DNA from 2 places in the Candidatus Sulfurimonas baltica genome. Region 2 is predicted to be linked to the other one. Evidence: riboswitches for the same ligand, from Rfam matches in the RefSeq annotation. Region 2 holds a riboswitch; the other holds the start of a gene.

Region 1 (14,943 bases), 1.0 Mb from region 2:
TAAAATTCTAGCTGACATGTAGGCTGGGATTGAACAGCCAAAACCAGTAACCAAAGGGATAAATGACTGTCCGTGCAAACCGAATTTATGAAAAAATCCATCAAGCAAGAAAGCAACTCTCGACATGTAGCCTGTCCCCTCAAGTAGTGCAATACCAATAAAAAGAATCACAATATTTGGGACAAACAAAACAACTGCTCCAACACCCGCGATAATTCCATCTACTATAAGCGAACGTACATCTTCATTGGCTATCGTTGGACCAACCGTGTCTCCTAGCCATCCAAAGAAAGCATCTATCCAATCCATCGGTATTGAGCCTATCTCAAATGTAAGCTGAAACAGCCCCCACATAAAAAACAAAAAAATTGGAATACCAAATTTTGGATGTATTAGCACGCTGTCTAACTTATCAGTCAGTGTTCTTTTTTCAACTATTTTTTCCTCTTTTAAAACCTCGGCTACAACTCCCCGATTAAATGAGCTGTATTCTGATGCAAAAGCCTCTTTTATATCATCGCTATCGTGATGAAGTTCAATATGGTGTGACGCTTCTATAAGAATGGGCTGAAGCTCCGTCCATATAGGATTATCATGAAGTTTTGCATAAGTCACTTTGTCATTTTTTAAAAGATTTATTGCTATATTTCTGTATGAATTTTCATCTATATATTTATGTTTTGCAAGATAGTTTACAATTTCAGAGATCTCCTCCTCTACTGCCTCACTGAAAATAAGTTTTTGTTCGATGCCTTCACTCTCATACTCTTGTAAAATGGAGTCAATAAGATTTTCTATTCCATACTTTGTTGCGGCAGAGACTTTTACACAACTAATACCGATAAGTTGGGACATATATTTTTCATCTATTTTAATCCCCTCTTTGTCAGCTTCATCACTCATATTCAGAGCAATAACCATTTTTTTGCCAACACTCATAAGTTCAGCTGTAAGTTGAAGATTTTTTTCTAAATTTGTAGAGTCAACTACATTTATAATCACATCATAATTTTCTCTTGCCAAATACTCGCTTGTTACCCTCTCCTCTATTGTATAATCGTTAAGAGCGTAAGTACCTGGTAGGTCAACTACGGTAAAATGATAATCTTTATAATCAAAAAGAACTTCTCTTTTTTCCACCGTTACGCCGGTAAAATTCCCTACATGTAGATGTGCATTCGATATAGAGTTAATAAGCATACTCTTGCCTACGTTTGGCTGACCTACTAATGCAATTTTAATGTGATTTGCTGTTATTGGACAAACTTTTGCTTGGGGTTTCATATATCTTCTACCTCTATTAGCTCAGCTTCTTTGGCTCTAAGAGCTATTCTCATCTTGCCAACTTTAATCTCTATGGTGCTCTTTGCCGGAGAGTATTCCAAAACTTCAACAACAACCTCTTTCATAATACCAAAAGAGATAAACCTTTGTTTGAGTTCTGAGTCAGCATGCAACTTTAATATTTTTACTTTACAAGCTTTTTTACAATCACTTAATTTTTTCATATTTTTTCTTTAAATTATATATTTTTATAATGATAACTAATATCATATTAATAACAGATTAAATTTAGAAGTTGTAAGCAACCATTAACTGCAAGCGGCTCCAATCATTAGATGAATCTTCTTTGTCTTCTTGTATAACATATATAGCTCCTAAAAAGAAGTCTTCCTTCCACTCATACTCACAGCCAATATTATGCTCAACTATATGCGCTTTTTCTCCAAGAGAATTTTCTTTTCCTTTAAAATCTCCATATGCATATAAGAAGTTGAGTAAATTCCATTCACGCGAAACAGAAGCTAAAATAGCTCTTGCTTCTCTATCATCAGCTATTTCATCAAGTATCATAGTATCCATACTAGTAAACAGTGTTCCCCCACCATTTCCAGAATGACTGTGCTTTCCTACTTTCTTATTTGATATATTGTATGCTAGCTCAAAGCCAATGTTATAAACTGAAAACCCAGCTAAAGCGCCATAAATTTCTGCTTCTGCATTACTTACACCAATCTCTGATTCATTAAGATATTGAGCTGCAGTGTCAATAGAAAAATCTTTAGTAATATCAAAAGTATATGCAATATCAAGATAGACTGCATTAGTTAAATCTATAAAATTATAATACCAAGCATTTATTTGAACATCATATGTATAAGTTATACCACTAACATATGCCCCTTTAGAACCAACATTTACCCATTCCCCATGCTTTAGCCCAGCATCTACACCCTGCCATTTCATTAAATGACCTGCAAAAAATTCAAAATTATCAACATAATATGTAGCAATATAAGCTTCAAATGTATTTTGTACCATTCTAATATTATCACTATCAGCCAAAGGAGTATTTATAACTTGAAGACCTGCTCTAAGATTCAAATTTCCATTTCTATAGTTTATATAAGCTTCTGTTAATTCTGTATACTCCTGAGTGTCTGATGATAACTCAGTATTGTGCTTAGTGTCCTCACCCGTTGCAAAGTCAAGATCTTGTGACGTTGTAAAAGCAGCAGCAGCATTAAATCCATTATATTCTGCAAGCTCGTATTTAAGCATACCGCCAATTGCAGTTGCATATTCATTAGGATTATCTCCCTCTCTAAAATATCCAGCATACATTGATTTAAATTGACCACTCACTTTCCCATCGGAAACCATTCGCCTAAGGTTATCTACAACTGAAATCTCTTTTTCATAACCCTGAGCAAACTTATCAAGTTTTTCATGAACAGAGATCTGTTGATCTTCATGAAATCTCCCTGTTTCTGCCATTAATGGTACAGAACTAACTAAAACCAGCCCTACTGGTAAAATATGTTTTAACATTTAAAATTCCTTAAATTTATTTTCTAAGCTCACAATCACTTTTAGTAAACTAATGAAATACGAGCACCCACAATTGTTGAATCATCTATGGTTTTATCCATTGAGGGGTTTAGTATATGTTGAATAAGTGGTTGAACTACTAGCCATGAATAAAGCTCTACTTCGTAAGTAAGCTCAATAGCTGTTTCAGAAGAATCTACAACATTATCCTTAGTTAATTCATAATCTTTATACTCATTAGAGTTTATAGCACTTCCTACCGCTAAACCAAGTAAATCATCACTACGCCCAGAAAGTAGACCCTTGTAGTTTAAACCAACTCCCCAATATCTATCTACTTGATTTCTGCCTGAATCTGCAAAACCTAGTTGAAAAAAAGCACCTAAAGCTCCATTAGAGTTAGCAAAGATAGTTTTCTCACCAATTAAATAAACACCACTGTTTTTATCATCAACAATACCTGCAAAATTTTCTACTTTTGCTGTATGTTGCCATACACCTAATGCTAGTTTATAATAATCTGCTTCATAAACTTCACTACTTACCAATCCTGCTTCAAGAGATGCAAAAACTCCATCACTATTGTTTAACTCAATTGTTGTTTTTTTTGGATAATTAGGATCACCCGCAACTCCATCATACACAGCTGCTAGAACATAACTATTTTGTGTTGGTTTTACTGCAACTCTTGTTGCTAATGATGCAATAGGAAAAATGGATGGTCCAACTTGTGCAACATCAGGCTGAATACCAAATGAACTATGTGTAAATAATAAACCATATTCTAGTACAATAAATTCGCTGTTATAATCATGCATACCCACTAGAAGAGAAAGGCTGTCTGAAAATGTATGGTCATACCAAAATTCATAAAGTCTAAATGCTTCAACAGCTTCTAAACTGCTTGAAACCTGCCAGTCACCAACATGGCTAGTCATCCACTCATTGGTATATAAATTTCCCAAAAAATAAGCGAAAAATGTACCATTATCCCACAGTCCTGCTTTTTGTGTATCAAGCTCTATTGTTAAGTCAAAGTTTCCAAGTATTGTCCCATCTTCTTCAATCCCACCATCAATATTTCTTATAAAATCTGCGCTAAGTACCGCGTCAACTGTAAATCCGTCTTTGTAACTTTTTTCTTCTGCCAATAAAGATGTAAAACCTACTGAAAATAGTAAACTTATAAGTAATATATAGCGTAACATAATAAAGATTCCTTGAATTTCGAGATTATATTATTTTATACTTTAAACTCTTCCATCTTTTTATTCAACTGCTCAGTCAAACCATTTAAATGCTCTGCTGCTGCAGCTATCTCCTCAACACTTCTAGCATTTGAGGCTACAATCTCATTAGCATCGTTTATCTCATGTGATATAGCACTCACTGAAATACCGGTGGCTTCGAAATCAACAACTATTTTTTCGGTAGCTTCTGATGCTATATGCATTAAATTCAGAGTTTCAGTTATTTTTACTTCCACTCCAGAAGAGATATTAGCCAGTGACTGAATATTTTTGGAGTTTATATTCATCTGTTGACTTGTATCAGAAATAGATTGTACAATAATTCCTATACTGGATTGTATCTCTGTAAGGCTTTTTTGTGTTCTCTCTGCTAGTTTTCTAACCTCGTCGGCGACAACAGCAAAGCCTCGCCCATGTTCTCCGGCCCTTGCTGCTTCTATTGCGGCATTCAAAGCTAACAGATTTGTCTGGTCTGCTATATCTCCAATAACGTTTAAGACATCTTTTACCTGCTCTGCGTCACTACTGAGTTGGTCTATCTTTATAGCTAAATCTGCTTCAATATTTGCCGTTTCTTGAACACTTGATGTTAAATTTATAATCTCCTTAGTCGCTTCATCAAGGTTATTATTTGCCTTAACGCTGCTTTTAAGATTCTCTTTGGCATAACTAACCGATATTGCTATTTCATTTGTTATATTTTTGGCCTTTTTAGTCGCATTGTCAACTATCTGCATTACATTTTCAACTTTTTGACCCACGATAGTAGAGGTAGTTGATAGTTCGTGAGATATTGATGAGTTCTCGGTAGAAGATTTTTTTGCTTCAGTGATAAAATCTTTAAAAGAGTCCATGACCTTGGATATATTTTGAATAATCTGCGTAACCTCATTTTTAGAACCTGTTTCTAGAGTAAAATCAATATTTGAAACCTTAGCCAAAAAGGCATCTACCCCTTTAATGGAACTCAATAGTTTGTTGATAACTCCAAACGCAATAAATAATACAATTACCAATAGAGTCGATGTATAAATATTTTGTAGTTCAAAATCAGACAAACTTTTATTTAAATTCTGGGCAGATTTAATCGAATTTTCCTTATATACGGCAACCCACTCTCCGAGCTGATCGGAAAGCTTTGCTGCATAAGGGTCAAGCTTTAGCATAAGCTTATTCCCCTCTGTCGGTCCATCTTTTATATATGCATTAGCCATCTCAACACCAACATTATAGTAGTTTTGCATGTCGGACTTAAACTTTTTAAGCTTATTTGCCATCTCCTCTTCACCAATCTTGATATGCGTGGCTACAAGTCTATCTGTAATTTTATTAGCACTTTTAAAGTATTTTGCTGCCTCATCAAAACCATCATCAACACCCTCTGCTGCCCTTGTAGCAGAGATATCTGTCAACCACTGCTGTATCTGAACAACACTTAGTTGCAACTCTAAAAAGTCATAGATATTTGGCAAAACCACCTCTATCTGTTCATTAGATTTTTTTTCTATGTCACGTACACTATAATGGTTTAAAAAAAAGCTAATAAATAATATCGCAAACACCAAGCCTGATACAGCGATAATAATATTCTTTATTTTAAAATTATTTAACATTTTTTCTCCATATAATTTAACATAACAAGATTTATGCAAGAATGTCACAATTGCGATACATTTTATAACCAAGATTGTATCTTAAAAAATCTATAATCATATATAAATTGATTTTTTTTAATTACTAAATGATATAATTGCGCAAACAAAGGTAACTAATGAAATTTTTATATCAACCATCTTCACACTTCAACTTGGCAAACCTCTTTACGTTTGTAAATATTACAGCTGGCCTGCTAGCAACCTACTTTATAACTCATAACAATTTTTTTATTGCAATTTTACTAGCATGGATTGGTGGTGCTTTTGATATTTTTGATGGTAAGATAGCTAGAAAATACAACTTGTCAAATGAGTTTGGTGTTCAACTAGACAGCTTTGCAGATTTTTTAAGCTTTGTTCTTGTTCCTGTATTTTTAATATTTCAAGCTGTTTACTCTGTTTCACTCTCGGGCATATCTCTTTTATTTGCAGGCGTTGTAAGTATATATTATGTGATTTCAGGGCTTAGAAGACTTATTCACTTTAACATTAACGCAGAGGCTGGTAAAGTTGATAAGTTTTTTACAGGAGTCCCTACGCCTCTTGGTGCAATTTTGCTTTGGTTAGTTTACTTGGGTGCTACTTATGCTTTTGTACCTGCTTTTGCTGTAATAGCTATTATGGCTGCAGTTGGATGGAGTTTAAACTCCAATATAAAAGTTCCCCACCTCTAAACAGCTCTACATGTAGATATTTTTTACTTGCTGTTTACAGCGTACTTTCCACTTCCAAGCAAGAAAACAACAACAGAAATAATAAAGTATAAAAACGGCAACTCAATTACCGGTGCCCCATGCTTACCTAGTTCAAATATAGAGCTATGATAGGCTAAAAAGATTGCCATTATCATGTTGAATGCCAATATAACCGATGCGACTCTGGCATAAAGCCCAATTATAATTAGGAGTGGAAGAACAACCTCTCCAACATAAACTCCATAAGCAAAAAATTCTGGCAACCCTGCATTTACAACTAAATGTTTAACACCTTTTATTCCATTAATAATCTTATCAAGACCGTGAAAAAGCATCATTATTCCAAGTGTTAATCTTAAAATAAGTTTCGCTATATCGTTCATCATTTTTTATCCCCTATCATACGAACCTCTGTTTGCGGAAATGGTATTGTTATTTTAGCTTCAGTAAGCGCCTCTAAGACTTTTAGATTTACTTCATATTGTGTTTTATAAAAACTATTTGTGGGAACCCAATATCTATAACCAATGTCTATAGAACTAGCACCAAATTTTTCTATACCTACTATTGGCTTATTTTCATTTGAGACATCTTTACATGTAGATAGCATAGACTTAATAAGCTCTATTGCACTTTTTGAATCAGTGTCATACGAGACTCCAACGCTACCCTCAACTATGCGGTATGAATATGAATTTACTAGAACATCACCTATCATATATTTATTTGGTATAGTGATCTGTTCTTTGTCTTCATTGACTAAAATAGTATATGCCAACTTAATCTCTTGAACTTCACCATAGACATCATGAACCCTAATTGTATCACCAAGCTTAAAAGGTTTTGTTGCAATAAGAACAATACCAGCGGCAAAATTTGATACGCTCCCCTGAAGAGCCAAACCAGCAGTTAAAGAAATAGCACCAATTGCCGCAATAAATGGAGCTATAGAAATCCCGAGCTTTCCAAGTGCTAAAACAGCCATCATAGCAACTACTGTAATTCTTACAAAATTGGCTATAAATCCACTTATTGTCTCATCTATTGTTGTTTTTAAAAGTAGTTTTAAAACATATTTGTGTATATACTTTGAGGCAAAAACACCAATAACTAAGATAATAATCGCACCAATTATCTGAAAACTATAGTTAGTTATAAAGTCAATAACTATATTATAAAAATGTCCAACTTCTTCAAGTTCTTTTTCCATTATTTTACCCTTGCTTTTTCTCTCTAAACTTACAATCGCCAACACTAATTGTTTTGCCTGCTTTAACAGCTTCTTTTATATAAGCCAGTGTTCCCTTAGCAGTATCAGCACTGCCAGTTTCCTCTTCAATCATCCGAAGAAGATCAGCCTCATTTGTTGTTGTCCATATTTTTTCATATGTATATTGTGTCTCTATTTTCATACTTGTATCATATCTAAAAATTAAATTCATTACCATATTATTAACAATATCTTCATTTATTTACACAATATAAACTTAACTAATTTTAAATATACAATCTTTAAATATAAAACAAATTATATTTGGGTATAATTCCACAAATAGTTTAGGGGAAGGTGCATTGCCAAATGAGGCAATCTTGTATCAGCTCCTATTTAAAGGATAACGATGCAAGAAAATGCACAAACAAACGCAGAACAAATTAATGAAGAGCCAACAATCACATTTGATGATTTAGGTTTAAACAAAGATATACTAAGAGCAGTTAAAGACGCAGGTTTTACAGTTCCTAGCCCTATTCAAGCAGCAGCAATACCATTTATATTAGCTGGTCGTGACATAGTTGGTCAAGCACACACTGGTACTGGTAAAACAGCTGCTTTTGGTCTTCCTGCACTAAACAATATCGATCCAAAAAGTGGTGTTAGCATACTAATAATAACTCCAACTCGTGAACTTGCTACTCAAGTTAGTGATGAGATGTTCAAATATGGTAGAAATATAAATGCTAGAACAGTGACTGTTTATGGCGGTAGCTCTTACAATAGACAAATCGACCTTATCGAAAGAGGTGCTAGTGTTGTTGTTGCAACTCCGGGTAGACTTTTAGATATTCTTAAAAAGAATCTAGTTAAAGATTTCGCTCCAAGCATCGTTGTACTAGACGAAGCTGACGAGATGCTTGACATGGGATTTCTAGATGATATTAATGAAATTTTTTCATATCTTCCAACAAATCGTCAAACACTTTTATTCTCAGCAACTATGCCTAAACCTATCAAGCTTCTAGCTGAAAGAATCTTAGATAATCCAGAGTTTATATCTATCACTCAAGGCGAGACAACTAATACAGATATATCTCAAGAGTATTATGTAATCGAAGAATCTGAGAGAGATGATGCGATTATCCGTCTTATGGATGCTGAAGATACTAAAAAATGTGTAGTGTTTTGTAGAACAAAAAGTGAAGTTGATAGACTTTCAAATGTTCTATCAAATGCTGGATACTTAGCTAATGGTCTTCACGGAGATATGGAGCAACGCCAACGCGAAACTGTAATTAAAGGTTTCAAGAGCAATAGTGTTAAAGTTTTAGTTGCTACTGATGTTGCCGCTCGTGGTATACATGTAGATAATATATCTCATGTTTTCAATTATCACATACCTTTTGACCCTGAGTCTTATGTTCACCGTATTGGTAGAACTGGCCGTGCTGGAACTAAAGGTAAGGCTATTACGCTTTTAACTCCATTAGAGTTTAAAGAACTTCAAAGAATCAAATCAAAAGTTGGAACTACAATGACTCATGCATTTGTTCCAAGTAAAAATGATTTAAGAGCTTTAAACTTAAAATCAATAGTTAAAACAATAGAAGACCAACACATCTATGATGAAGCTCATCAAATTCTTGACATGTTAAAAGAGGACATAGATGAAGCTACTATTATGTTTAAACTTGTTTCCATGATTTTAGATAGACAAGCGGTAAAAGGTCCAAATACTATCGGTATACCAGCTGATAAATTAGCTGCTATTTTAGAGCGTGCTGCTAGTAGAAATGATAGTAGAGGCGGCCGTGGCGGTTATAAAGGAAATAGAAATCGTTCTGGTGGCGGTGGAGATAGAAATCGTTCTGGCGGTAGTGGAGATAGAAATCGTTCAGGTGGTGCTAGTTCTGGCGGTGGATACCGTGGTGGAAGTTCTGCTGGCGGCGGAAGTTCTACTGGTGGTGACAGAAGCCGTTCTGGCGGCGGTGATAGAAACCGTAACAGAACTAGAGACTAAATATCTCTATGTACATGTAAATCCTTCTGTTTTACATGTACAAATTTCAATAAGACTAAAATTCATAATTTACCCAAAAAACAACTCTGTTAATCAAGCTACTATTTTTTTCACTCCTATTTTCAAGTTCCAATAGACTATTAGATATATCAATCTTAAACACAAAGTTGCCAAAATTTATTGGCTCTATGTCAATGAAATCATTTGCAAATATATCTAAAACAAACTCTTTCTTCTTAAGAGTATCAGATGAAGCTCCTAAGGGACTAAACATAAAAAATGTCATAATGACGAATACTACAGTTTTCATGATTTTCCTCCATACCAATAAGTATAAATGTCAGAAAAGCACACGCAAAACTAAAAACAATTATACTTATTAAAAAATTTTGATAGATAAAGGAAAATGAGGTGTAAATACCTAGGCAGTCTGGCGATCTGTTAAAGACCCATAACTTTCCGTGCTTGCTTCGCAACAAGGTTGGCTTTTTCTAATATTTATCAATCTTACATCTTATCTATTTTTAGTATAATCTTTTCTTTAGACCCCAATAATTCCATACCAAATTAGACAACAAGCCGACTTGCTCTATAATTAGGTACTTTAACAAGAAAAAGTTACACTCAATGTTTTCACCCAACGGGTGCAACTTTTTCTGCACGAGAGAGATTATGCCTCAAACAATATTAAACTTCAATATCGAAACTACAAACGAAAAATTAACTCCTAGAACAGGTGTAGCAATATTTGGGGAGTATCTTAAGGGTATGAACCTTGAAGCACTTTGCAACACGAACATTCCTTTAGCCAAACATCCAAACGGATACACTCCGTTTGAATTTATTTATCCACTTATTCTGATGCTCCATAGCGGAGGCAGAGTCTTAGATGATATAAAAGAGATACGATTAGATAGCGCGCTCTCATTACTGCTAAAAATGAAAAATATTCCAACAGCAGGAGCATTTACAAAGTATCTTCACAGACATGCTGCACTTGGCACCGATGGAGTAAGAAATATCAACAAGCAATTTCTCAAACGATTTTTAAAATCACTCAAAAATGAAGAGCTTATTTTAGACATAGACGCTACATTTATTGAAGCTCATAAAAATACAGCAAAGTGGTCATATAAAGATGCACCTGGTTATATGCCTATGGTTGGACATATTAACAGTGGATATGTGATTGATGTAGATTTCCGAGAGGGTAATGAGGCACCTGCTAGTAAAAACCTGGAGTTTCTTAAACAGTGTCAAGCACAGCTCCCTTTTAGTGTGAAGTTTGACAGATTCAGGGCCGATAGTGCTTCGTATCAAGCTGCTATTTTTAACCACTGCGATAAAGAAAATATTTTTTTCACTGTAACAGCTAAAAAGAATAAAAATGTATTTGATTCAATCAAAGATATTAAAGATGATGATTGGCAAACTTTTTCCAAAAGAGAGAAAGTAGCAGAGTTTATGCACACGATGTGTGATACAGATAATGCTTTTAGAATGATAGTAATTAAAAAAGATATAACACCTACACTCCCAACGCTTAAGGGCTATATAGGCGATGAAGTGATGATGCAATATCAAGATGAGATTTACTACTGTATCGCCACTAATGATAATAATTTAAGCCCGCAGGAGATTATTAAACTGCACCGTCAAAGAGGTGAAACAAGTGAGAATAAGATTAAAGAGTTAAAAAATGGTTTTAATATGAGCTATCTTCCAACATCCAATACACAGGCAAATGCTTTCTACTTTTTAATAGGAACACTTGCGTATAACCTTTTCTTGATGTTTAAACAGATACTGGACACAAATCTTCAAAAGCACACCATTAAAACAATTAGATACAAACTCTACAACATAGCGGGTAAAGTAGTTTCACATGCCAGAGGATTAATACTCAAGGTAAACGAGCAGTTCCAAAATCTCCTCCAAAAAATAAGATACCGAGCTTATGAAGAGAGTTTGAAATGAAAAACAAAGCGCTGACAAACCCATCTCTTAATAAGCTTATTACAGGATACTATTGTAAAAAAAACAGTAAACCTTGCCAAAAGTGTCAACATCTGAATAAATTTGGAATTAAAACATGTGAAGCATAATTTTACAGCCTAATCCGCTGTTACTTTTCTGAAAAAAATGATATTTTTTTACAAGTGGAGAGTGGAATTCATATTATGGATTTATTTGGGTTAGAATAAAAATTGCTATAATTGATTAAGAAAGGCTTTAAATGATAGTTTACGAAGACAACGATATATATATTGAAACAGAAGATAGTGAAATACCATGGCTTAAGATATTTACAAAACAAGCCTACAAAGAGTTAGGTGATGTTCCAAAAAGTTTAAGAACAAAACTTTGGGAAGTATATGACATTATAGAATATGAGATGAAAGAGTACTACAGACCCGCTAAAATAAATATGGCATCTTTTGCGAATATGCTTCCAAGAGTTCATATACATGTGATGGCTAGATTTAAAGAGGACAGTTACTTTCCAAACCCTATGTGGGGAGAAAAATTAAGAGAAAGTGATTTAAAGCTTCCAGATGAAAAAGAGTTTCATAAAAATGTAAAAAAAGCTTTAGAGAATTTATAAAATACAAAAGCCAATAATTTTCGACATTAAAATTTTCAGTTTTGTTCTAGTTCAAGGTAGAAGTTAATTTTATTGAGGAACTCACTTATGTGAGTGACGATAGAAAATTAACCTCTAACGCCGAAATTGGGCAAAAGTGTTATTTTAGTGGTGAAAATGGGACTAGGGCTGAACCCCATGTTAGCCCCCCGCCAAAAGCATCCAAGAGCATAAGTTCACCTTTTTTAAGCTTCCCCTGTTCATAGATGTCGTTTATTGCCATCGGTATAGAAGCGCCGGAAGTATTTCCATATTTTTCAACAGTAAGAACAACTTGCTCATCATTAAGTTTTAGAGCATCACCAACTGCTTTAATTATTCTGTAGTTTGCTTGATGTGGTACGAAATGTTTTATTTCAGAACTTTGGATATTGTTTTCTTTTAAAATCTCAACAACATCTTTTGTCAAAGTTCTTACTGCTACTTTAAATGTCTCATTTCCCTTCATCTGCATAAAACAACTTGAAGCCTCTTGAGTTAAAGAGTCATGAGCAGAACCACTTCCGCCGTTAGGTGTCATTAGTAAATCTGCATATGCACCATCTGACCCAGTGTGAACATCAATAATAGCTTCTTCTTTATCATTTGTTGCGGAAATTATAGCAGCGCCAGCACCGTCTCCAAAAAGAATACAAGTGCCTCTATCAGTATAGTCAGTAATTGCTGATAATTTTTCTGCACCGATTATAAGAACATTTTTTTTCATCCCTGATTCAATAAATGCTTTAGCAATTGAAAGAATATAAACAAAACCTGTGCAAGCTGCAGAGATATCGAATGCTGTTACGTTGCCAAGCCCAAGCTTAGTTGAAATTATAGTAGCAGTTGAAGGCATACAAAAATAATCTGGAGAGATAGTAGCGCAAACAACCATATCTATGTCGCTCTTAGCTAAACCACTTCTCTGTATTGCTAATTCAGCTGCTTTTGCACCCATATCGCTTGTGAACTCATCTTCGTGCGCTATATGGCGCTCTTTTATACCGGTTCTTTTTGTGATCCATTCATCTGAAGTATCAACCATTGTAGATAAATCTTCGTTTGTTAAAATTTTACTAGGAACATAAGCACCGATAGATCTAAAGGCAGCATAAGCCATTATTTTTCCTTGTTTTTCAGGACTTCAAGTCTCTCTATAATGTGCTCATTAACGCCTGTATCAACATAATTTATTGCTTGAAAAATTGCATTTTGTATAGCTTTAGGGTTACTTTTGCCGTGACTTACTATTGCGCAACCCTTTATACCAATAAGTGGTGCTCCGCCTATCTCTGCATAATCCATCTGCGCTCTAAGAAGTCTGAAAACTTTTCTCATTAAAAGTGCACCCGTTATAGCAATTGGTGATTTTCTAATATAGTCTTTGATTAGACCAGTAATTGTAGACGCGACACCTTCGCTTGCTTTTAGGACTAGATTTCCCACAAAACCATCACAAGTTATTACATCACAACTGCCATTATAAATATCTCCACCCTCAACATTACCCTTAAAGCCTTTATATCCAATTAAGAGTTTAAATGCTTCTTTTGTAACATCATTTCCTTTTGATGGCTCTTCCCCATTTGCAAGAATCCCAATTCTAGGAGTCTGTATCTTGAGCAAATCTTCTGCGTAACATCCACCCATAACAGCAAATTGAGCAATGTGTTCAGCTTTTGAATCAACATTTGCACCCGCGTCTAATAATATTGAGCGTCTGGAAAGCTTCGTAGGCATTAATGTAGCTAGAGCAGGACGAAGTACGCCTTGAAGACGTCCGAGTCTAAGAGTTGCGAGTGTCATAGTAGCGCCACTATGACCAGCCGAAACAACACCATCCGCCTCACCATTTTTAACTAGTTCAATAGCTATATAAATGCTACTTTCTTTGCGCTTTATAGCCTCAGTAGCAGCATCACTCATTGATATAACGTCATCTGCTTCTACTATAGAAATCTTATCTCTATAACGTTTTGGTAACAGAGGTAAAATTTCTGATTTTTTTCCTACTAGGATAGGAATGAATTGTTTTTTCTTAAGCGCTAGAATACAACCCTTAACAATTGGTTCGGGACCGAAGTCCCCGCCCATTGCATCAATAGCAATCTTTACCATTGACTACTTATACTCACCAGTAGTTGGGTTGATATGATGTGGAAGTTTGTAAGTTCCATCCTTATCTTTAACTGGTTTAGCTAAAGTTATTTTATAGTGAGTTCTTCTTTTCGCTGAACGTGAATGAGATACTCTTCTTTTAGGTACTGCCATTATATATTCCTTTGTTTAAATTTTTGTTCTTATAATTAAGAACTTTTACAATTGTCACAACTGTTATAGTCGCTTTTTATAAGTTCTATTTCCGAATTCATGAGATCTTGCATATCTACTGCAGAGTTTAATACTTCTACAACATCCAATAAAGCTTCTTCACTCTTTTCATAAATACCATCTGAGATAAAAAATTCTATATCTTCATCAGCATCAAGCTTGAACTCTTCAGCACAGACATCGCAGTCTGTAGTGATTTTTCCACTTAATTTTGCTTTGAGCAAAATTAATTTGTTGGCATCATACTGTAAATAACCTTTAAAAGTTATTTCATCAGATTTTACTTCAAAATCTACTGGTGTTTGTCCAACTTTTCTAAGT
Region 2 (14,943 bases):
GGTGGCGTAATTCAACTTATAACAAAGTCTGTATTTGAGGAAGATTACAACAGAATAAAACTTGGTTTCGGTGATGATGGGCAAAGAAATCTTAATCTAAAACTCAGAGGTGCTCTTGGTGAAAACGATTTTACTTCAGTAACTTTTAGTAAGAGGAAGATAGATAATGAGTGGAGAGATAATAATGAATTTGATGCCACTCAATTTAGTTTAAAGTATGGTCATTTATTCGAAGATGATTCATCAATAGAAACAGAGCTCTCTTATACTCAATCAAATATGAATATACCAACATCAATGACGGCCAGCGAGTTCGCAACTTTTGAGAGTACGGGTGAACAGCACGACACAAGCGCACAATTTCAAAATAGCTCAAGAGATTCAAAAATATTAGCCCTTAATGTCAGGTATGAAAAAGAGGTAGGGGATACAACTTACAAACCAAGGTTTTATTTTAATACATGGGATCACTTTCATCCGGTAACAGGAATAATAAACGAGAGCGACAACAACAGTGTATATGGAACCGATTTAGAGTTTGATTATAATCATAATTTATTTGGAGATAAAGCCTCTTTGGTGGCTGGGGTAACTCTTAAAGCAGATATAACCAAAGATTCCAGAAAGTATAAATATGCACATTACGTAACTCTACCTGCGTCTGGATGGCCATTTACTCCATATATAAGTGAGACACTATCTGATGTAAAAGGCGATTTGGCACAAACTGAGGATAGTACAACTACACTTTATGGGGCTTACATAATGGAGACATTTTCACCTCTTAACGGCTTGACATGTGATTTTAGCACAAGAGTTGATAAACTAAGTTTTGACATAAGTGGCAATGAGATTACTGCTTATGATTACAGCTCAAAAAACTATATAACAGGAGTTGGTCTTTATACAACCGATAAGTCATATACGCTTCTATCATCAAGAGTTGGGGCGACTTATAAGCTAACTGAGACTACAAACATGTATGTATCTATAGCAACGGCCAATCAAGCTCCTACTACAAGTGAATTAGGCGAGAATGAATCTTTGGAAAAATCAACAAGTTTAAACTATGAAGTTGGTATTAAAACAAGAGCCAAAAATATCTCATATGATTTGGCTGTTTATCAAAATGATGTAGATGACGAGATTATTCAGATTTTAGATTCTAACGGCAACTCTATATATGACAACGCCGGAAAGACTCAAAAAAGAGGTTTGGAGTTTAACGGTGTATATAAATTATCTCAGAATATGAACATTGGTGGCAGCTATGCTTTTAGTGATTTTAAATTTAAAAAATTCAATGAAAAAGTCGGTGCTGGATTAGTCTCTAGAGATTCAAACTATCTGCCGTATATTCCAAAAAACCAGTATTCGCTTTTTGCCGCATTTAACATGTCAAACGGCTTTAAAACACGAGTGACCGCAAAAAGTTGGGGCAGCTACTATATGGACAATGCAAATACAAAAAAATATGAAGGGTTTAAATTTGTTACTAATTTAATGGTGGGTTATGGATATAAATCGCATAATATACAGTTGAATATTAAAAATATGACAAATAAGTATTATGCAATGGAAGCTTTAAAAAATGTATACGGCAATGAATCATACAAGGCCGGAGCTCCAATGAGTTCAATGCTTACTTATAGCTATCTATTTTAGGAATTATTATGGTTGAAAAACAAATAAGAGATAAGAGTGACATATTTAATATTCCTGTTTTAAGGTTTTTATTTAAAAATCAATTGTTTATAATGGGTCTTAGATTAATACTTCTGGAGTTATTTATATATGCTATATACTTTGGACTTATCCATCATGTAAAAGAGGAAAACATCTTTACAACTGCAGTTTTTTGGTCATTGTTCTGGCCACTGTTTGTAGTTGTTACACTCTCGACTTTTGGCAGAATTTTTTGCGGTATCTGTCCACATGGCTTTATGGGAAAATATATAACTAACTTCGGCCTTAAAAAAAAGATGCCTAAAGTACTCTCTAACCCTTTTGTCGGTCTTTTGCTTCTTATAGTGGGTTTTTGGGTGGTTTATTATATATATCCTGAGGCCTATAAAACTCCAATAGCTTCATCAATCTTTTTTATTGTTTTAACGGTTATCTCAGTTGTGTTTTTTTATATATATAAAGATATGAGCTACTGCAAATCAATATGTCCTATAGGGACTTTGATGAGAGGTTTTGGAAAAATTTCTTTTGTAACGCTCGGTACTTATGAAAATTCTTGTAAGACTTGTACAACATTTGAGTGTGCAGATGCATGTTCATACAACCTCAAACCATTTACCTTTGATAAACGCTCAAGCATGACGGACTGTACTTTGTGTATGGATTGCAGTAGTGCATGTGAGGCAGTAAGTTTAAAATTTACAAAGCCATCTGAGTCGCTTTTTAAAAACTTTAAGATACAAAAAGCTGAAGTTTGGGCTTTCATTCTGATAACAGCGGCAATTTCCATTGCCATGAGTTTTCACCACGCACTTGGACGTGTTGCAATATCTGATGAATTTATATGGTCGAAACTCGGTCTTTTTTTAGAAGATAAAATAGCTATTAGTGGAGTTGATTATGTAGGAATCAGTGCACTGTTTTTTGCAATGCTTATAACAATCTCTTTAGTATACTTGGGAATGTACATTGCGGCAAAAGTTTTGAAAGAAGATTTCAAAAGAGTGTTTTATACTCTAGGTTATGCTTTTGCACCTCTGTTTATAATAGGGGGACTCTCACACACTTACGAATTTTTCTTTTTACACCACTACAGCGATATAGCAAATGGATTTATTCAAGGTTTTAATCTTACTCAAAACAGAGTAGAACCAATCGCTGCAAGAGGAGATAGCTGGCTTAGAATATTTGCTATTTTTAATTACATTGCCGTTGTTTGGGCATTTATAATTATGGCAAAGAGAATAAACTTTTTCAGTGCTTCAAAAATTGCCAAAATAGTAGCGTTTGTAGCCGCTTCTAGTCTAATTATTTTTTATCTGTGGCTTAATGTCTATAAAGTTTATGCCTTTAAAACCTATGGTGCTAAAAAGTTTTCGCATCATGCTCCAAACACTAAAAGGTTTCAATCAGTCTCCTTAATTGATGCAACACTTCTTCAGTCTGGAGAGAACAAGAGAGATGGAATTTTATGCGGCATGGATTTGGTTATATTTTATAAAACAAATCATGCAGCCACACTAAACGGTGAGGCTAGACAATACTGCTCTCTTTACTGTCTTGTTGATGACCTACATGTAAATAAACTTCCTCTTGAAAATATTCAGGTTGTTGATGCGAAAAGTTTGAAATTTATAGATGTGACAAAAGCTTTTTACGTAGTTGGCAGCAGACAAAAAGGGACTATGAGCGTAGAGAGTAAATATGCATTTTCAAACTATGAAGATGCCAGTGCGTTTGCAAAATTGTATGGCGGTAAAATTTTAAATTTTGATGGAGCCGTTGAGATAGCAAAAAAAGATTTTAAAAGCGCTCTTTAACCAATAAATAGATAAAATCGCGACAATAATATAAAATAAAGAGTCTAAGATATGTTAAAACCATTATTAATAGAGATTGGTGTAGAAGAGCTTCCAGCGGTTCCGCTTTTAAAAGAGTTAAACAATATTGAGAAGAAATATGCTGATATACTAGAAAAAAATTCACTTTTATGTGAGTTTGAGTTTTACTATACGCCTCGTCGTTTGGTTATTTGGCACGCAGAGTTTAAAACTCGTCAAGATGACAGTGAAGAGGAGTTCTTCGGCGCACCAATAGCTGTAGCATACAAAGATGGTGAGCCAACTCCGGCAGCTATCGGCTTTGCAAAGAAATGTGGAGTTTCCATTGAAGAGATTGGCAAAGCACAGAAGGGCGGGAAAGAAGTTCTTTACTATAAAAAAGATCTTAAAGGAAAAGCTTCTGCAGAACTTCTAGGTGATGTTATACAAAGCTGGATAAAGTCACTTGATTTTGGCAAGTCAATGAGATGGGGAAGCAACAGCGAGAGCTTTATTAGACCAATCAGATGGGTAAATGTGCTTTTAGGCGATGAATTAGTTGACATGGAACTTTTTAATGTTAAGTCATCAAAGCAAACTTTTGTTCACCGTATAAGCAATTTTGACGTTGTTAATATCAGTGGAGCTAAAGAGTATTTTGAAGTTTTAAAAGATGGCGGTGTAACACTCTTCCCTGAACTTAGACGTGAAAATATTTTGGCAAATTTTTCTTCACTTGAAAAAGACAATGGTATAAAAATTGAAATAGACGAAGATTTACTTGATGAAGTAGTTGCTATTACAGAACATCCAACTGCACTTTTAGGCTCATTTGATGAGTCGTTTTTAAGACTTCCCGCTGAAGTAATTATTACCTCTATGAAAGAGCATCAGAGATACTTTCCAGTTTTTAAAGATGGTAAATTAATCAATAAATTTGTTGTTGTATCAAATGCGCTTACTGATGATTTTACCAAGGTTATTGAAGGGAATGAAACAGTTCTTAGACCACGTTTGGCTGATGGGCTTTTCTTTTATGACAATGATCTCAAAAATGGACTTAGCACCAACGGACTTGAAAAAGTTGTTTTTATGAAAGGTCTTGGGACAGTTGCTGACAAAATACAGCGCGAGAAAAAAATAGCAAATATTCTTTTTGATATATATAAGCCAGAAGGCTCAAGTAAAGAGACTCTAGAGCGCGCTGTAAGTTTAGCAAAGGCTGACTTGACAAGCGAGATGGTTTATGAGTTTACAGAGCTTCAAGGTCTTATGGGAAGCTACTATGCAAAAGCACTAGGCGAGAGCGATGAAGTAGCTACATGTATAAAAGAGCAGTATCTTCCAGATGGAGAAGATAGTGAACTTCCTTCGTCTAAGTTAAGCGCTATAGTTGCTATGAGTATTAAGCTAGATACTCTTCTTGCAATGTTTAGCATAAACCAAATCCCAACAGGCACTCGTGATCCTTTTGCTCTTCGTCGTGCCGTTAATGGTCTTATTAGAATAACTAAAGAGCATAATTTAGAGTTTGATATTGTTAAGACTTTAAAAGAGTTGTTAGTAGGCTATGCAGAGTTTGATATGTCAAAACTTGAGGCATTCTTTTTAGAGAGAGTTAAGCAGTACTTTAAAGTAAACCCCTCAATCATTGTAGCTGTTTTAGCTTCTGGAGAGAGAGAACTTTTAGCCATGGGTAAAAAGATAGAAGCTTTAGAGACTATGGTAAACAGTGAAGGTTTCAGTGAATCTTTTTCAACATTTAAAAGAGTCTCAAACATCACTAAAGATATTAATATGTCAATAGAGATGATAGTTGATCACAAGCTTTTTGAGCATGAAGCGGAAAAAGTTCTACATGTAAGATACATAGAAGTCTCTACATGTAGATATAACTCTTATGAGGAGGAGCTAGATGCTCTCTTTGGTCTTAAGCCTGAACTCGACAAGTTCTTTGAGGATGTTATGGTAAATGCCGAAGATGAAAGTGTAAGAAATAACAGAAAATCTTTACTAGCTTCTATCTATAAAAGCATCTTGAAGATTGCTGACATAAAAGAGGTGAGTGTAGCATAGAGGGGGAGGATTCAGCTAAACTCTGCTGATTCCCTTATCTACGATAATCTCTATTATCTTGTTATATGAATATCCATGTTCAATTTCGAATGCTTTAACCAGATAGCTAGATTCATCTTTTATATCTGGAAGTAGATTTGCTCCCATAAAAAAGCAGTGTCCATAACTGTTTGTTTTAATATCTATTTGTGCAAAGTCTCTTGCTCCAAGATCCATAAAAGCGTTAACAGCAATATTTTTAACCCTGCTTACAAGCTCGCAATCTTCAGTTTTTAGGAATTCTTCTTTCTTCTCTGCTCGTGTTTTTAATCCAAGAACTTTAATTCCATTCTGTGATTTAGTCGGTACAACTTCAATTGCACTCACCAGTAAATCACCTTTTTTGTTTTAATAAGAGCAACTGTAAACTCTTGGCTCTCAAGGTACTCTTCAACTAAAACAGGCTCATTATATGTAGTATATAATGATAAAACTTTACTCTCAAACTGCAAATAATTTGTAACATAAGATAAATCGTCAATACCGTTGCCATAGGCAGAACTATTTGGTTTTATAAACAGTGGGTATCTTATCGGTATTTTGTTGTCATTTATATATTCGCCGGGAGTCGCTGTAAAATAATTTGCTGTATTGTGACCTTGCTCTTTTAAGTAAGATTTTGTTAATGCCTTGTCGGAGTCATATTTTAATGCCTCTTTTGATGAGCCTGAAAAATTTATATTGTTTGTTTCAAAGTATTCAGAGAGGCAAATATTTTCTTCATTTTCAATAAAAATGTTTTTTTTAGACAAAATCACTAAGTCCGGCTTTCTTTGCACAACGTCTTGTAAGTTTGATTTATTTAAACATATACTCACTCTTGCTTCGTGACCCATTACTTGAATTGATTTAATAATAGCATCATATGTGCCTGTATCTGTTGATATAATTTCTATATTCATTGTTGCCGACTCTCTTTATGGTTAAAGATGACTATCGCTTTGGATGGTATCCAGCAATCAGCTCATCGCATCTATCAGATTTTCTCGATATTAGAGTAAACCACATTTAAAAAGGTTCTAGTGCGTCTTGGTTGGGGGGGGATTTAATTATAAAAAAATGAAAACTACATCTTAGAAAAAGAAAAAACTCGCCCGCTTACATCCAAAAAAGGAGTTTGCATAGGAATGAAATTGTACACTCTAACCGCTTAATATATAGTGTGATTGTAAAGCAAAATCCAGCTATTCAACTCTACCTAATAGTGTCTTCTTTGATGTTAATGCTTTTATAAGTGCATTTTTAATTGACAAATATGAATCTTGATTTTGATCTATAATTTTCTTATCTCTATTCTCTTGTCTTTTTAAAGAATCAATTTCTCTTTTTATATCTGTATACTCAGTTATTGTGCTTGAATCAGCAAACTTAGAAGAGAGAATAGATTGCTTTTCTTTTAGATGTAATAAATAACTTTTAAGTGAGATTATTTCATTTTTTAATACTTTTTTCTCATTTTCATCTTTTGATGAACTTAAAGTCTCTGTGTATAAATTAAATTTTTTCGTGTCAGAGTTAATATTTTGAGATAAATTTTCTATCTCTTTTTTTAATCTGCTGTTATATTCTACAGGGGAAATTCCACCAATATAAAACTTAGAGATATCATTATTTAAATTATCAATCGTTTCATGTATATTCTCTATGGATATTTTTGCTTTAATATAAATCCTTACTATAGACATTATTGACGTAATATTCCATCTCATCCCATTTTCCGCTTCTATGCGTGGAACAGTGTATTTGTTTCCATCAAGAACAACAACATCCAAAGAATAATATTTTAAAAAATCTATCATATACTTATTTGATGAACCAACTTCTTCTAGTATAATATCTGCTATATAACCAAATACTTCTTTGAAATGTATTCTAAACAGATAGCCTGCAAACCCTTTGAAAAACTCATTTTGATTATCATATGAGTCAGTTAACTGCTCCATTATAATTGTTTGAATCAATGAAAATGCATTTTTTTCGTAAATTATATTATCTATGTTCTTAGATAAAAAATATGTATCAACAAACTCTTCAGCAGCAAAATAAAAAAAATCTTCATTATCTTGTTGTGAAAAAATTTCATCATTAAATGATTTGAGTTTAGCCTCATCTATGCCATTATATCTTGCTGCAATAGTATTTTTTTGATTGTCAGCAACTTCTTCTACAAGAAATCCGTCTAATAGTTTTATAATTATTTGATTACTTCTAATAATTACAATATCACTCTCTTCAAGTTCAAAAGCTTCTCTTACAGCAAATTTAATCAACTCTTTTTTATTTATCTCTTCATTCTTAATGTTGTTTACAAAATATATTATTTTGTCTTTTACATCTTCTGGGATAGCAATTAAATCATCTTTGCCTTTGTAATCATATTCGATTAGCTCCTCGTTTTCCTCAATAATATCAATAATAGAATCTAAGTTTAAACTATTTTTTGGCTCTGTTTTGTACTCGAACACTTTTATACGTATTGTATTTTCTGAGAGCTTTACTAATGGGTATCCAATAGGCTCAAAGTACTCTTTAAATGCATGTTTAATCTCCAATTGATTTTCGCTGTTTGAAAAATAGTCGCTTGGATAGTTTTTATTTAGATATGAGAAAAAATTTTCATTCTCAAAATCACCCCACTTAAAATCAATAGAGGGTTTAGGTAAATTTGTTTTTAGATAGATTTTTAATTCTGAAGCTATATTCTTCATTTTATTCCAATAGTAACTTAATGTATGAAGTAAACAACTGCTAAATTAAATAGAAGAAGTATCTGCAATCCGACCATCTTTTAGTAAAAAGATTCGTAACTTTCCGTCCTTACTTCACAATAAGTTTGGCTTTTTTTTATTTAGTCATTGTACAATATAATGTTTTAATTTATTATAAAAATTATTTTGAAGATTCTTATGTTAAAATTATATAAAAAATACAAGGTGAAGAATGAAATTAATATTTTTATTATTATTAGCCATAGGATTACTACACACTGAAGAGCTGGACGACTTGTTAGGAACTTACACACACAATAGTGACCTTTCTCAACAGACAAAACTTGAAAGTGGTGGAGCAGTTACTATCTTCACAAGAAAAGATTTAGATATTATGCAGGCTCATAGTCTAAAAGATTTATTAAAATCACACCCCATTGTAAGATACAAAGAGAGTCGCGGCGGAATTTCTGATATGTTCAACAAGGGTTCTTCGGCATTTTTCTCAAGCAGTAGTATACGTTTATATATTGATAATCAAGAACTTGTATCATCAACATTTGGAAGCGGTATTACAGCTTCTAACAATATTAACCTAGATAGTATTGACCATGTTGAGATATATACACGCTCACCATCTTATGAATTCTCTACTGAGCCAACATATATACTAATTAAACTCTATTCAAAAACTCCTGAGCGTGACAGAGGCGGGAAGTTAAATCTAAACTATGGAAATCGTGGATTCAATCAACAATCTGCATATTATGCAGATGAGCTGAAGGACTACTCTTATGTTACATATGTATCTAGAAGTGATGACAAAAAAAAGGAGTATTCAAGTCATAATATTCCAATAAAGCGTGATTCTGAGAGTAATTCATTTTTTGGTTCAATATATACTAACTACAATAAACTCCAAGTTATGGCAGGAACATCAAATCTTGATACCTCTATAGCGAGAAGTCCCACAGCTACCTATGAGGTCTCAACAGGTCATTATGACTATTTAAATATAGGTTATGAGACAACATATTTTAAAAATATATTTATTTCTGTAAATAATCAATTCACGCATATCTCCGGAGAGAATAAAGAAGCTGCAGCTGCCGGTTTTGATGAGTCACCTTACTCTCCAGATCTTGATTTTGATAGAGAAGAGGGTGTTTTTACTGCAGAGATAAAGTATACAAATGAATCAGATTATAATCGCTTAATTGCCGGAGCAAAGTTTCGTAATAAAAGTTTTGAGATGGTAGAAGCTAAAGTTGATGGTGTTTTAAGTTCCAAGGATGATTATAGTAGACAATCTATTAGTACTATTTTCTTAGAAGAGAGATATAGCATCTCCGATAATAATATAATAAGCGCAGCTACCCAATATGCTATTGTAGATAATAACGGAGGGATTAAAAATGAAGATCTTTTTCAATTTCGTTTAAGTCACACATATATTTATGAAAAATTTGTTTTTAAATCTTTTGCATATAGAGTTGAGTCATTAGTTGAGCCTTATATATATGTAGATTTTCCATGGACTGAACGACCACTTGATAATCAAGTCTTAAATGCGATTAGTGAGGAGATAAAGTATATTGACGGAAAAAACGAAATAGAGTTTGTAGCTACCTACGGTGTTACCAAAAACTTATTTCAGCAACTCCCATTTGCAAAAAATAATCTTGCAGTTAACCCATCAGGAGCTTTTACAAACAGTAAAAATGATGTAAAAAACATATCTACATTTTTGGAATATACTTATAATTTTGACATAGACAATAAACTTGTCTCAAATGTTTCATATGCAGATATAAGAAATTTTAATAACAAATCTATTGCTGCTTTTGTCCGCTCACTAAATAGAGTTGGAAAGTTTGATATTTTTAATGAGTTGGTTTACAATAGAAACAATATAAATAATAAATCTTATTATGATTACAGTGCAGGTGTAAAATATCGTTATACGAATGACGTAATTCTTTCTTTAAAAGGTGAAAATATTTTTAATAGGGGTTATGAAGATAGTTATTATAGAGTTGATCCAAACACATTTTTAGCAGAAGAACCTATAAATATATCCCCCGTTGAACAACGGTTTTTTATCAGTATGGAGTATATGTTTTAAATGAAATTAATTCTGTTTGTACTTTTAGCACTTGAGCTATCTGCTTTTGATACTGCTACTGCCTCTAAGATATTTGATAAAATATTTCATGCTATGGTGCCAAAAGAGAATGTTATTGTTTATACAAGTAATTATGAGTATAAAGTAGTTATTGCTAATGCTCCAAATCTATCTTTAAGCAGCGAGATTGAGAGTGCTGATATTATTTTAGTTGATTCATTTGAAGAAGTTCCTAAAAACAGTGAAAATTTACTGCTTTTTACAACATCACATGTAGTATATACGTCCAATAAAAATGCAGTTGGAGCTTTTTATTGGTATAGAGGGCATATAAAAATTGAGTTTTCAAAAGCAAGGTTGCAAAATAAAAAAATATCACTTCCAAAAAGTTTTGATAAATACATAAAGGATGGTGAATAATGTTTAAATTCAAAACTATACAGACTAAGGTGATATCTCTTTCATTCGCCATTATTATCTCGTTTTTTGGTATTAATTTTTTGTTTCAGCTTCATAAAATAAAGGAGTATGCGTTTGAAGTTATTCAGAGCAGTAATAGCATTGTAAATGATTTACTTGTTGAGCATACAAGCGCATATGTTTACAATCAAGACAAAGTAAATATTCAGCTAAGCATTGATTCCATTAACAGTGATTATATAAATTCCGTATATATTCTTGACAAAGATGGAGTTATTTTAGCAAAAAACAAATCATCCAATATTGTTCATGAGGTACACCCCAGATTTGAGGCACTTTTGAAAGAAGAAGAGAAAAGTATTAAAAATACAGAGGAATACATAGTCTTAAACACCTTCTCTGTGTTGGATGTCCCTATCGGTTATATGATCGTTGAGGCTAATTTGGATGCTTATTATGATTACGTAAAAAGAGAGACAACAGAGTTTATTATTGAAGGGTTGTTACTCATCGGTATATTTTTTATAATCTCTTATTTTGTAGCAAAATCTATAGTTTTGCCGATAGAGGATATTGTTAGAAAATTGCAAGATACAAAAGATGATGATTTTTTGATATTTCCTACTCAAGATCAAAAAGAGTTTCAGTATCTTGGGGTAAATATTGCCAATAAGCACAATAAACTCCTTGAGTCAAAATCAAATTTAAATACAATTTTCAATATGACTACAGACGGAATTGCAGTTATTGATAAAAATACAAACTTTCTTTTTGTAAACAGAGCCTTGAGTGAGATTACCGGATACTCAAAAAACAGACTCCTTGAGATATCTTTTCTTGAGTTTATATCTGCGGATTTTAAAGACGAGATGGTAGATAATATTAAAGATGTGTTTTATAAAGGGTCACACCATAATTTTCAAAGCAGCTGTATTGTTAATCATGATAATATTGTCGATGCAATTATTAGCATGAGTCTGATGCCCGACAGAAAAACAATTATGCTTGTTTTAAAGGATGTGACTCAAGAGAACCAATATAAAAGAGAAAAGCTAGAGCAAGAGCGTAAGTTTATAGAGCAGACAAGAATGGCTCAAATGGGAGAGATGATAAGCATGATTGCCCATCAGTGGAGACAACCGCTCTCTTCAATCTCTGCAACGTCCATGAATATGATGATTAAAATTCAACTTGGAGAGTACAACCTAGAGACGAAAGAGGGGAGAGATGAGTGTGAAAACTCCTTTGTAGGGCAGCTTGAAAAAATTGAAATATATACACAAAACCTAACTACTACAATAAATGATTTTAGAAATTTTTATAAACCAAACAAGTTGCCTGTGCTCACATCACTCAAGAGTGTTGTAGAAAAATCTTTAAAAATAATCGAAGGTTCACTTCATAATGACAATATTAATATTATCTATGATTACAATTTTAATGAAAAAATAGAACTTTATGACAGTGAACTTATGCAAGTTGTTTTGAATATATTTAAAAATGCTCAGGACAATTTTAAAGAAAAGGGTATTGAGAAACCGCTGATTAAAATAACCACAAAAGAAAGAAGTTTAATTATTTGCGACAATGGCGGCGGAATACCGGAAGAAATCATGAAAAATATATTTGATCCGTATTTTTCAACAAAAGACGAAAAAAATGGAACAGGGCTTGGACTCTATATGTCCAAAACAATTGTAGAAGACCACCACAAAGGAAGCCTACATGTAGATAATCAAGAGGCTGTAGAGGGAGAGGGTATTGGCGCTTGTTTTACAATAAAGCTTAATTTGTCTTCACAATCGATGGAGGGTTAGTTTTAAAGGCTCTCTTGAATGAATTTGCCCTTATGTCTCTAAGTTTTCCAGTTGCAATTGCCGGTAAAAAATATGCAACCTCTTGACTCTCGGCAGCATCGTGGTTATTGTCATACATAAACGCAATATGTTTCCCAAGTTTTGCAGCTTGTGCAGAAAGATTTCTGGCATAGGCGATGATGTTTTTGTGATGTCTGTCATATTTGTTTCCTGAAGCAAAGAAAACAAACTTGCCGCTAAGACGAATATTGAGGTAGTCTTGATAGTTAAGCTCTTTATCGTAGCGAGTTAGCTGATTGCTTGTGTATCTGTCTAAATCACCATCAAACTCTTCTAATATAGGTGTTGGTTCTATATTTGGTTTGTTAAGACCGAAAAGATATTTGATCTCTATAAGTTTGCCTCTGTATCCATCTTTGATAGCCGAAGCGAAAAGAGTACAGTTTTTATCAAATGCAAGCTCATCAAATTGACCCTTAAACTCATATCCTTGCCCATCTAAGCTTGCATTGTCTTTATACCCTATAGGTGCTATTGTAGGATTGTATAAAAAGATAGTTCCAATAACAGTTTTACGTTTGTGTTTAAGCATCTGCTCTAATTGTTCTGAATCGATTGTCTCATCACTCTCTTGAATGTAAATGTACTGCTCTACAATATACTCTAAATCTATTTTTCTTGAAAATTTCCCAAATGCTTGCATATAATTGTCCTATAATAATTATTCGAATTATACTATAATTCCGCTCAATAAGGTTACGAATGATATATACTCTATTTTTACTTTTTACGTTTGGTGTTTTAGCTTTTGTATTTTACCATTGGCAGTACTTTATGGTGTTTTCACCAACTTACTACCGTGAAGAAGAGCTAGACGATGACTTTGAAATACTTAGTATTAAGACAGATGATGGGGTTGAGCTTGAGGGTGTTGTCTATGAGCCAAAAAGTTTGTACAGAAAACTCCCCAGTATAAATTCGACACTTCTTTTTTTTGCAGGACGCTCTCACGACAGCGTAGGTCTTATTAAAAGACTCTCATTGTTGTTCCCACATGTAAGAATAATCACCTTCAACTACCGCTCTTACGGAAAAAGCGGTGGAGTTGTTAATGAAAAAAATCTCTTAGATGATTCTCTCAAAGTAGCTCAAATAGTTAAAAAAAATTATGGTGATTTTTATGTTTTAGGCTTCTCTATAGGCTCATTGGTTGCTGCTTATGTAGCGAGTAAAATGAGTGTTGCAGGTCTGTTTATGGTTGGACCGTTTGACTCTATTGCCTTACTTGTTAAAGAGAAGTACGGTTTTAATATGCCATGGATTTTGAGATATAAATTTGATAAAACTAAATTAGTCTCAAAAATAGATGCTAAGACTTATGTTTTTGCGAGCAAAGATGATGAAATAACATATATAAAAAATACAAGAAATTTAAAACAATATGTAAAAAACTTGGTACTCTACAAAGAGTATGAAGGGTTGTCACATAAAGAGCTTCTTTGGCATGAGGAAGTCTCAAAACATATAAATGAGGTGTTGGAATAATGGAATTTGGATTTTTTTTAAAGAAGTTTATAACTTTTTTTGTTGAGCCTTTTGGCATGATACTTATAGCTTTTGCTATTGGCTTTTATTTTTTGTTTAATGCAAAGTATAGAGTTGCAAAAGTTTTTCTAGGCTTTGCGCTTGGGCTTTTACTCCTTTTTTCATACCATCCGTTTTCAAACTTTTTAGTGAAAAATTTGGAAAACCAATATCCAAAATATTGGTATAAAGAAAAAATAAAATATATACATGTATTGGGAAGCGGACATAACACAGATGAATCTCAGCCATTATCATCACAAGTTGCAAGTAAACGAGTGCTTGAGGGTGTTATAATCCATCTGCAAACACCAAATTCTAAACTTATATTTACAGGTTATGAGGGGGATACAAATGTTTCCAATGCCCAGATGAATGCCTCTTTGGCTCTTGCGCTGGGTGTTAAGTCTGAAAATATTATAGTAAATCCAAAACCAAAAGATACAAAGGAGGAGGCTATTTTTACGAAAAGTTTGATTGGAGATGAAGCTTTTGTCCTTGTAACATCGGCAAGCCATATGCCTAGATCTGTAAAGCTTTTTAAATCACTTGGCTTAAACCCAATTGCTGCACCTACTGACTTTCATAAAAGAGATGTTAACCTGTATTTTACACCACCCGACATTGACAACCTGTATGACTCAAAAATTGCCATGCATGAATATTTC

What was found. Region 2 has a riboswitch for cyclic di-GMP ahead of HUE88_RS06930 (hypothetical protein). Riboswitches for the same ligand answer to the same signal wherever they lie in the genome.
Region 1: it holds a riboswitch for cyclic di-GMP, as region 2 does, so the genes downstream of both, HUE88_RS01630 (hypothetical protein) here and HUE88_RS06930 (hypothetical protein) in region 2, are expected to answer to the same signal.

What each region holds. Positions count from the first base shown of each region.
Region 1 covers NZ_CP054492.1:328,556-343,498, reverse strand. The annotation lists gene feoB (ferrous iron transport protein B) at 1-1,284, opposite strand, end outside; gene HUE88_RS01675 (FeoA family protein) at 1,281-1,508, opposite strand; gene HUE88_RS01670 (OprD family outer membrane porin) at 1,573-2,832, opposite strand; gene HUE88_RS01665 (carbohydrate porin) at 2,874-4,040, opposite strand; partial or broken gene HUE88_RS14125 (methyl-accepting chemotaxis protein) at 4,076-4,714, opposite strand; gene HUE88_RS01655 (CDP-alcohol phosphatidyltransferase family protein) at 5,854-6,411, shown strand; gene HUE88_RS01650 (DoxX family protein) at 6,435-6,818, opposite strand; gene HUE88_RS01645 (mechanosensitive ion channel family protein) at 6,815-7,642, opposite strand; gene HUE88_RS01640 (hypothetical protein) at 7,647-7,874, opposite strand; gene HUE88_RS01635 (DEAD/DEAH box helicase) at 8,052-9,668, shown strand; gene HUE88_RS01630 (hypothetical protein) at 9,724-9,978, opposite strand; cyclic di-GMP riboswitch class I at 10,090-10,164, opposite strand; gene HUE88_RS01625 (IS1380 family transposase) at 10,341-11,645, shown strand; gene HUE88_RS13945 (hypothetical protein) at 11,642-11,773, shown strand; gene HUE88_RS01620 (HIT family protein) at 11,905-12,273, shown strand; gene HUE88_RS01615 (beta-ketoacyl-ACP synthase III) at 12,413-13,411, opposite strand; gene plsX (phosphate acyltransferase PlsX) at 13,411-14,409, opposite strand; gene rpmF (50S ribosomal protein L32) at 14,413-14,562, opposite strand; gene HUE88_RS01600 (DUF177 domain-containing protein) at 14,598-14,943, opposite strand, start outside.
Region 2 covers NZ_CP054492.1:1,369,983-1,384,925, reverse strand. The annotation lists gene HUE88_RS06955 (TonB-dependent receptor) at 1-1,665, shown strand, start outside; gene HUE88_RS06950 (nitrous oxide reductase accessory protein NosL) at 1,674-3,506, shown strand; gene glyS (glycine--tRNA ligase subunit beta) at 3,558-5,582, shown strand; gene HUE88_RS13995 (hypothetical protein) at 5,598-5,948, opposite strand; gene HUE88_RS13990 (D-alanine--D-alanine ligase family protein) at 5,945-6,523, opposite strand; gene HUE88_RS06930 (hypothetical protein) at 6,806-8,329, opposite strand; cyclic di-GMP riboswitch class I at 8,390-8,469, opposite strand; gene HUE88_RS06925 (TonB-dependent receptor plug domain-containing protein) at 8,562-10,454, shown strand; gene HUE88_RS06920 (hypothetical protein) at 10,455-10,874, shown strand; gene HUE88_RS13865 (sensor histidine kinase) at 10,874-12,691, shown strand; gene HUE88_RS06910 (hypothetical protein) at 12,660-13,394, opposite strand; gene HUE88_RS06905 (alpha/beta hydrolase) at 13,454-14,236, shown strand; gene HUE88_RS06900 (ElyC/SanA/YdcF family protein) at 14,236-14,943, shown strand, end outside.